Regions from separate parts of the Mediterraneibacter sp. genome, predicted to be linked through region 4. Evidence: predicted binding sites of a transcription regulator. Region 4 holds the regulator's gene; each other region holds the start of a gene.
The links. Region 4 encodes Rex, which represses fermentation and respiration genes when NADH is low (regulators of the CRP and FNR family bind a similar motif). Its sites were predicted from a motif close to ATTGTTAANTANTTAACAAT; they were not measured.
Positions count from the first base shown of each region.

Region 1: a site for Rex is predicted at 1,311-1,330, ahead of RCH61_RS03455 (shikimate dehydrogenase). Genes of this name have one in related genera too.
Region 2: a site for Rex is predicted at 1,340-1,359, ahead of RCH61_RS08360 (aminoglycoside phosphotransferase family protein). Genes of this name have one in related genera too.
Region 3: a site for Rex is predicted at 722-741, ahead of adhE (bifunctional acetaldehyde-CoA/alcohol dehydrogenase). Genes of this name have one in related genera too.

Region 1 covers NZ_JAPJQP010000003.1:153,936-156,142, forward strand. The annotation lists gene RCH61_RS03450 (MFS transporter) at 1-306, opposite strand, end outside; gene RCH61_RS03455 (shikimate dehydrogenase) at 381-1,256, opposite strand; gene RCH61_RS03460 (LysR family transcriptional regulator) at 1,463-2,207, shown strand, end outside.
Region 2 covers NZ_JAPJQP010000021.1:10,098-12,304, forward strand. The annotation lists gene RCH61_RS08355 (TetR/AcrR family transcriptional regulator) at 1-400, opposite strand, end outside; gene RCH61_RS08360 (aminoglycoside phosphotransferase family protein) at 461-1,216, opposite strand; gene adhE (bifunctional acetaldehyde-CoA/alcohol dehydrogenase) at 1,607-2,207, opposite strand, start outside.
Region 3 covers NZ_JAPJQP010000021.1:12,942-15,148, reverse strand. The annotation lists gene RCH61_RS08370 (bL17 family ribosomal protein) at 6-524, shown strand; gene adhE (bifunctional acetaldehyde-CoA/alcohol dehydrogenase) at 827-2,207, shown strand, end outside.
Region 4 covers NZ_JAPJQP010000001.1:276,858-279,064, reverse strand. The annotation lists gene RCH61_RS01305 (NAD(P)H-hydrate dehydratase) at 1-946, opposite strand, end outside; gene RCH61_RS01300 (redox-sensing transcriptional repressor Rex) at 1,018-1,662, opposite strand; gene abc-f (ribosomal protection-like ABC-F family protein) at 1,855-2,207, opposite strand, start outside.

The sequences.
Region 1 (2,207 bases), on a different contig from region 4:
ATATGCAACAGTTATATTCGGGGAAAATGCAATTCCTACAAAAAAGATAACATAAGAAGCACATCCGATCAAAACCGAAATTCTTCTTCCCAGTTTATCAGAGAGCGGTCCCGCAAACGGAAGTGAGATCAGACGTCCCAGTCCCAATGCCGCGGCGATCGCCGTCACACCCATAATATCTCCTGTCCCCCACTGCTCTGCAAGAAGTTCTTTAACAACCTGCTGACTGAGAATGGAACATCCGATTCCATGGATAAAATAATTTAAATAAAGGATAAGTGCACTTGGCAGGTATTTCTTATTCATTTTTTCTGTTTCCTTTCATACCGCGGTTCGGCAGTCCTATTCAACTGCCGATTTGATCCGCCGCTTTTTTATTTTTAATCGTACTTAATATCAAGAATTTCTTTCATATATTCAATCGGCATCTTCTGTCCTGTCCACAATTCAAATGCCGCCGATCCTTGGAAAAGCATCATTCCAAGACCGTTCATTGTCTTACACCCAACTTCTTTCGCCATTCGGAGCATCTCTGTCTCTCTCGGAGAATAAACAACGTCTGTTACGATCAGATCCGGTCGGAAAAAGGACTTGTCCGGAATATATGTTTTTCCTTCCAGCGGTTTCATTCCCATTCCGGTTGCATTTGCAAACAAATAACTGTCTGCGATCTCTTCTTTTAATTTATCCAAATCTGCAAGATCACATAAAACTGCTTTACATTTTGTTTTTTCATTGATCTTTCTCACTGTTTCCTGCGCGTTATCCCAAAATTTATCTTTCAGATTAAAGATAGACATTTCTTTTACTCCGTCAAGAGCCGCCTGAATCTCAATCGCTGTCGCCGCGCCGCCTGCTCCGACAATCGTCATTTTCTTTCCGATCACATCAATTTCATTATCTTTTAATGACTGCATGTATCCGATTCCATCCGTAATATGACCTGTCAAAACACCGTTGTCATTTACGATCGTATTGACCGCCCCGCACATTTCTGCTGCCGGAGAAAGCTTGTCCAAATATTTGTGCACAACTGTTTTATTCGGCATAGACACATTCGAACCTCTCATTTTTAATGCACGAAGTCCTTTTACCGCATCTTCCAATGTATCATTATCAACTTCAAAAGCAAGATACGCGTAATCTAAACCTAATTTTGCAAATGCTTCATTGTGCATTGCCGGTGAACTTGAATGACGAATCGGATAAGCCATAAGTCCGATCAATTCTGTATGTCCTGTAATTCTTTCTGCCATAATTTTTTCTCCTTTTTGTTTTAATCTCAAATGATTATTTTTCTTTTCACAACGTTTGTTAAATATCAAACAATCTCTCCGCCTCTATTATACGACTTCACTCTTCATACTTCTAATACATATTTTTTTGATTTTTAATAGTTTTTTGCTATCAATTATGGTACACTATAACTAATTTCTTTAACCGCTTTTGAAAGGAGATATTTATGACCTTAAACCAACTGCTCTACTTCCGGCAGGTCGCACGTTCTCAGCACTTTCGCCTCGCCGCAGAACAACTGAATATTTCTCAGCCAAGTCTGAGCCGTTCCATATCGAACTTAGAAGAAGAACTCGGAGTTTTACTGTTTGAACGTCAGGGACGTACCGTCACATTATCAAAATATGGAAAAATTTTCTTAGAACATACAGATAAAATTTTATCAGAAGTAAAAATTGCCGAAGAGCGAATGAAAAAATTATCCGGCAATGCCGGACATGTAGATATCGCTTACGTCTTTCCGCTTGCTGAACGGTACATTCCTCATACTGTACGCCGCTTTTTAAGCAAAGCAAAAAACAAGGACATCACTTTTAATTTTCATCAATCCCATACCGGTGAAATGATCAAGGGATTGAAAGAAGAAATCTACGATGTAATCTTCGGATCTTATGTAGAAAATGAACCTGATATCCAGTTTGTTCCGATCATCCGACAGGAAATGATCGTCATCACGCCCATCGGACATCCACTGTCTCTGAAGGAAAAAGTGTGCCTCCGCGATTTGGAAAACTACCCTCTCATCGGATACGATAAAACTTCCGGACTTGGGAAATTCACCAATCAGATTTACAATTCTTATTCTGTAAATCCGAACATCACCTGCGAATCTCCTGACGAAAATGCGATTGCTTCCCTTGTCGCGGAAAATTTCGGCATTGCTTTCGTTGCAAATGTTGATACACTGCGTC
Region 2 (2,207 bases), on a different contig from region 4:
TCGTATGCATCTCGACCGTTTCCAAGATAATCCCATAGAGTCGGGATGCCAAATACGGATTAACCTCGGGATTAGTATATTGAAAAAAATCAAACCGATCATAGTAAAGATCCAAGATCGCACTAAGCATATTCACATACCCGCGAACCAATCCTCGCTCCGGATTATTCTCTTCCTGACGCCGATAGTAATCCTCTGTGCCAATACAAAGCATATCATTGAAAATGTCTTCTAAAAGCGCATATTTATCGCTGTAATGTGAATAAAACGTAATCCTGCTGACTTTCGCTTCTTTACAGAGCTCTGTAACGGAAATGCGTTCAAAATCCTCTGTTGAAAGCATTCTGATCATTGCATCTTTCAGATTTCGTTTTGTCTTTACGATCCGTTTATCTTCCATGTTCGGCAAATTTCCTTCCTCTAATCCACTCCTTTTTCACCGATAATCATACCGAAACTTCTATTGATAGTCAATAACATCGATCCATTTCATCAAGAAATCTTTTTCTAACTCATTATCTTTTGTAAGCTGTGCTGCTGCCACGATCGGAAGCCACTGCTGTACATATTGTCTTGCTGTATCGCTCTTCTTGCAGAATAATTTCAAATACAGATCAGCTGTTTCCTGATCTTTCAATGCAAAGAGGAGATATGTCATAGCTGCATCTGCACTTGCATTACCTTGGGTTGCATGTGCCCAGTCTACAACTGTCATCTTACCGTTTTTCCCTACGATTACATTACTCGGATTAAAATCGCCATGGCATACTTTATTATGTTTCGGCATACTTTCCAATCTTGTAAGAAGTTCGTATCTTGTTGTTGCGTCCACTTCTTTCAGGCTGTTAATCTGACGCGCAAGTTTGTCTTTCATGCCTTTCAGAAGAGGTGATGTCTCATTGTGAATCTGAAGCTGAAGATCTACGAAATCTTCCATATATTTCTCGATATTCTTTTTATCGGAATTCATCATATCTTCCATCGTCTTGCCATCTTTATACTCGATCTCGATCGCCCATTTGCCTTCTACCTGAGTAACCCCTTTCACTTTCGGGATCTCAAGTCCGGTCTCTTCAATTCTTGCTGTAATCAGCGCTTCGTTAAATATGTCTGACTTCGGATGCTCTTCATTAAATACTTTTACGATACTGTCGTCGCATTTGTAAACTGTTTTATATGGACGTTTTACGATAATATTTTTTTCTTCAAGTTTCATAATAGTGGCCTCCTTAATGGGTTTTTGTTTTTGATGAGCTCATTATACACCCTGATTTTCAGAAAAGAAACCCCTCTAAGCAAAGTTTGTGCAATTTTTAACTATATTTTTACAAATTATCTAATTGTTAAATTTTTATCACTCTGTCGGTTTTTTTATACTTTTTTAAGATTATAATACTGTTTTTTCCAAAATACATTTCACTGAAAATTACCATACAATCACCGGAGATGCCAAAATGCACATTCCTGGATTGTAAACAGTTGCAGGGTCTCGGCAATCCCGAACTTCGGCTCGTCGCCATGCAAAAAAGAGCGCCGCAGCATCGGATTTCTCCTCTGCCTGCAACGCTCTGATGTAAAATACTATTTATAAATCAATTCCCCGATCTTATTTGCCGTAGTAGCATTTCAGATAGATATCTTTGATCTCTTTCATAAGCGGATATCTCGGGTTTGCTCCTGTACACTGGTCATTAAATGCCTGCTCGCACATATCATCCAGAGTCTCAAGGAAATATTTCTCGTCAACACCGTAATCTTTGATTGTTTTCTTGATGCCGATCTTCTCTTTCAGATCTTCCAGTTTTGCAATGAAGTTTTCAAATACTTCTTCATCTGTATTTCCTGTGCATCCTGCGAAACGTCCAAGTTCTGCATATCTTGCAAGTGCATGCGGATACTGATACTGTGAGAATGTTCCCATCTTTGTCGGAACTTCTGCTGCATTGTATCTCATAACCTCTGTAAGGATTACAGCATTTGCAACACCATGCGGCAAGTGATGGAATGCACCAAGTTTATGAGCCATAGAGTGGTTCACACCAAGGAATGCGTTTGCGAATGCCATACCTGCCATACAGGAAGCATTTGCCATCTCTTCACGAGCCTTCGGATCATTTGCTCCGTTCTCGTATGCTGACGGAAGGTTTTCAAATACCATCTTAACAGCTTTCATTGCAAGACCATCTGTGTAGTCTGTTGCCATGATA
Region 3 (2,207 bases), on a different contig from region 4:
ATAAAATGGCAAAGTATAGAAAACTCGGCAGAACATCCAGCCAGAGAAAAGCATTGATCAGAAACCAGGTAACGGCTCTGCTTAACAACGGAAAGATCGTTACAACTGAAGCGAAAGCAAAAGAAATTCGCAAAGAAGCAGAAAAACTTATCGCATTGGCTGTGAAAGAGAAAGATAACTTCGACGAAGTAACAGTAATGGCAAAAGTTGCCCGCAAAGACAAAGACGGCAAGAGAGTGAAAGAAGTTGTTGACGGAAAGAAAGTTACTGTTTACGACGAAGTAGAGAAAAAGATCAAAAAAGATCAGCCGAGCAGACTTCATGCAAGACGTGAAATGCTGAAAGTTCTTTACCCGGTTAAAGAGGGCGAGAACAAGAAAGCAAAAGAAATCGATATGGTTGCAAAACTGTTTGATGAGATCGCTCCGAAATACGCAGATCGTAACGGTGGTTACACAAGAATCGTAAAGATTGGTCAGCGTAAAGGTGACGCAGCGATGGAAGTTCTTCTTGAGCTTGTATAAGAGCTGAGTGGACGAAATATTTTAGCAGATCAATATTGAATTAGTGAGAAAACTCTTTCTATGGATTTCATAGAAAGAGTTTTTTGTAATGTCAGAATTGGATAGAAGAGGCTGTTTTTAAGGTTGTTTTATGAGCTTTTGTAGAAAGTGCACAAATAATTTTTGAAAAATACCGTTAAAATATTAACAAATATATTGTTGACAATTATTTAACAAACGGATATACTTGAAGTTGTGAGAAACAAGATAGATAACGGTTTGAGAAGAGGAAACCGGAACTCAATTACAGGAGGAATTATCAAATGGCAAAGAAAGAAAAAACAGTCGTACCTGAGATTGTTGACAGTGTAGAAGCGCTTGAAGCAAAAATGAAAGCAATGCGCGAAGCACAGAAGATTTTCGCGACATTTACTCAGGAGCAGGTTGACAAGATTTTCTATGAAGCAGCTATGGCAGCCAACAAACAGCGTATCCCGCTTGCAAAAATGGCAGTAGAAGAGACGCAGAGAGGTATTGTTGAAGATAAAGTTATCAAAAACCACTACGCTGCAGAGTATATATATAACGCGTACAAGAATACAAAAACTTGCGGCGTGATCGAAGAAGATACAGCTTACGGAATTAAGAAAGTAGCAGAGCCGATCGGTCTTGTTGCGGCGGTTATCCCGACAACAAACCCGACTTCTACGGCAATCTTCAAGACATTGATCTGTTTGAAGACAAGAAACGCGATCATCATCAGCCCGCACCCGGCTGCAAAAGCATGTACGATCGCAGCAGCAAAAGTTGTACTTGACGCAGCAGTAAAAGCAGGAGCACCGGAAGGAATCATCGGATGGATCGATGCACCGTCACTGGAGCTTACAAATACAGTTATGAGAGACGCAGATATCATTCTGGCAACAGGCGGTCCTGGAATGGTAAAAGCTGCTTACTCTTCAGGAAAACCGGCTCTCGGCGTTGGTGCTGGAAATACACCGGTTATCATTGATGACACAGCAGATGTAAGAATGGCTGTAAACTCTATCATTCATTCTAAAACATTTGATAATGGTATGATCTGTGCTTCCGAGCAGTCTGTAACTGTTCTGGAAAGCGTATACGAGCAGGCGAAGAAAGAATTTGCTTACAGAGGATGCTACTTCCTGAAACCGGGAAAAGAGCTTGACGCAGTTCGTAAAACAATCATCATCAACGGAGCGCTTAACAGCAAGATCCCTGGAAAATCTGCATATGAGATTGCAAAACTTGCAGGCGTAAATGTTCCGGAAGATACAAAGATCCTTATCGGTGAAGTTGAGTCTGTAGATATCGCAGAAGAATTCGCTCACGAGAAACTGTCACCGGTACTTGCAATGTACAAAGCAAAAACATTTGACGAAGCTCTTGATAAAGCTGCTCAGCTTGTAGCTGACGGTGGATACGGACATACATCTTCTCTGTATGTACATCCGGCAGAGAAAGAAAAGATCCAGAAACATTACGAAGCAATGAAAACTTGCCGTGTTCTGATCAATACACCGGCTTCACAGGGTGGTATCGGAGATCTTTACAACTTCAAACTTGCTCCGTCACTGACACTTGGATGTGGATCATGGGGCGGAAACTCTGTATCAGAGAACGTTGGTGTAAAACATCTTCTGAACGTGAAAACAGTTGCCGAGAGGAGAGAGAATATGCTGT
Region 4 (2,207 bases):
CATCAGACCATCGAATCAGACGCTCCAGATCTCCATCATGTGGAACTGACTCTTCCTCTCTATAGCAGGAGATAATTGCTTCAGGAAGCAGTTCCTGCAAAACAACCCGATTCTCTTCCGACGTATAGATCTGAACAAGTCCGGCTCCGACCGCATATGCCGCCTTTGCTGACAGAAACGCCGCCCCTGCCATCCCCCGGCTTCCGGTAATCATCAACACTTTTCCGTAATCCCCTTTGTGTGAATCCGGTTTTCTCTGCGGCAGAAGCATCTGAAAATCCCCTTGGTCATAAGTACAATATACATCTTCTCTTCTATCAAAATAAGCAGTATCAATTCCAATCGGAACCGCCACCGTCTCTTTGGCATATAATTTCCCGGGAAACAATTCACATCCGATTTTTACACAAGCCATAGAAACCGTGATATCAGACCGGAATGCAACTCCTAAAATCTGCCCTGTCTCCGCACATATTCCTGAAGGAATATCGATTGCCGCTTTTTCACACTTTTTCTCATTCATCCACTCGATCGCAGTCCGATATCTGCCTTCCACATCCCTGCTTAATCCTACGCCAAATATCGCATCAATTATAACAGTATATTCCCGATTCGGAAAATCCGTGAACACAGGAATTCCAAGCTGCTGCACAATCTGTTTCTGTGCGCGGCATTCTGCACTAAGAGCCGCTTCACTGCCAACAAACAATACTTCTGCATGAAATCCTTCTTCTCTTAAAATCCGTGCTGCGGCAAAACCGTCTCCGCCATTATTTCCACTTCCGCACACAACAAGCGCTTCTGAAAGATCAATCTTTTTTTCCTGCAAAGTTCTCACGGTTTCCAGCGCCGCTCTTTCCATTAACACAAGAGATGGAAGTCCGATCTTTTCAATCGTATATGTATCTGCATCTTTCATCTGCTTTCCATTTGGAAGATATCTCATTTAGTCCACCGCCTTTTATGCTGTTAAAAGGGAACACCCGCAGTTTCCTGCGGGGTTCTGTCTTCAAGTATCTATTTTTTCTGTCCGCCTTCTCGCTGACTGATATTATATGATAATTTCATAAGACTGTCTGAAAGATGCACACTTTCCACAATCACATCTTTCGGAAGACTTAGGTCTGTATGTGCAAAATTCCATATTGCCTTAATTCCATTATCAACGAGAACATCCGCGACTTCGATTGCCTTCGACTTCGGAATCGTCAGCGCCGCAATCTCAATATCATTGTTCTGCAGAAAATCTACCAGTTCATCCATCATACGAACCTCGATTCCACGAATCGACATTCCTTCAAGACGCGGATTTACATCAAACAAACTTTTTAAAACAAAACCGCTTCGTTCAAAGGACGCATAATTTGCAAGCGCCTGCCCTAAATTTCCTGCTCCGATAATAATAAAATTATGGGTCTTGTCAAGTCCTAATATCTTGCCTATCTCCGTATAAAGATACTTTACATTGTACCCATACCCCTGCTGTCCAAATCCACCGAAATTATTCAGATCTTGACGAATCTGTGACGCTGTCACATTCATCTTCTTGCTCAAATCATTAGAAGAAATCCTCTCAACCCCTATTTCAAGCAGATCACCCAAATACCGATAATATCTCGGCAGTCTTGAAATTACCGCTCTGGATATTTTTCTACGCTCCACGTTTATCACCTTCCACTGTGCTGCCCTTATTCGGCGCTCATATCTATTTCATTCACTCGTCGGACATACCGACACTTCTGTTACATTATATAAAATAGTTAATATTATGTCAAACAGAACTAACGATTTCACAGCGTTTTCAGTACTTTTATTATAACCGTATTATAAAATGTCTGCTCTTTGATCGTTCTTCTACTCGGCTAATTCTTCCCATTTTTCATATAACTCTTCAAGACGCAATTCATTTTCAGCACGTTTAGACGAAAGCTCCTGACATTTCACAGAATTGGAATACACCTCTTCCAACGTCATCTGAACATCAATTTCCTGATTTTCTTCTTCAAGTTTCGCAATCTCTTCCTCCGTCTTTTTCAGCTCATTCTTCCGTTTTCGCTCTTTCGCCTGCTGTTCTTTTTGTTCTTTCCAGCTCAGTTTTGAATCGGACAAAGAAACCGTTTGCCCACTGCTTTTCCAAAAATCATCACCGAGAATTCTTTCTTGGGTATTTTCTTGAGCCGCTGTATAAGCCTGTGTCAATTCTTCTT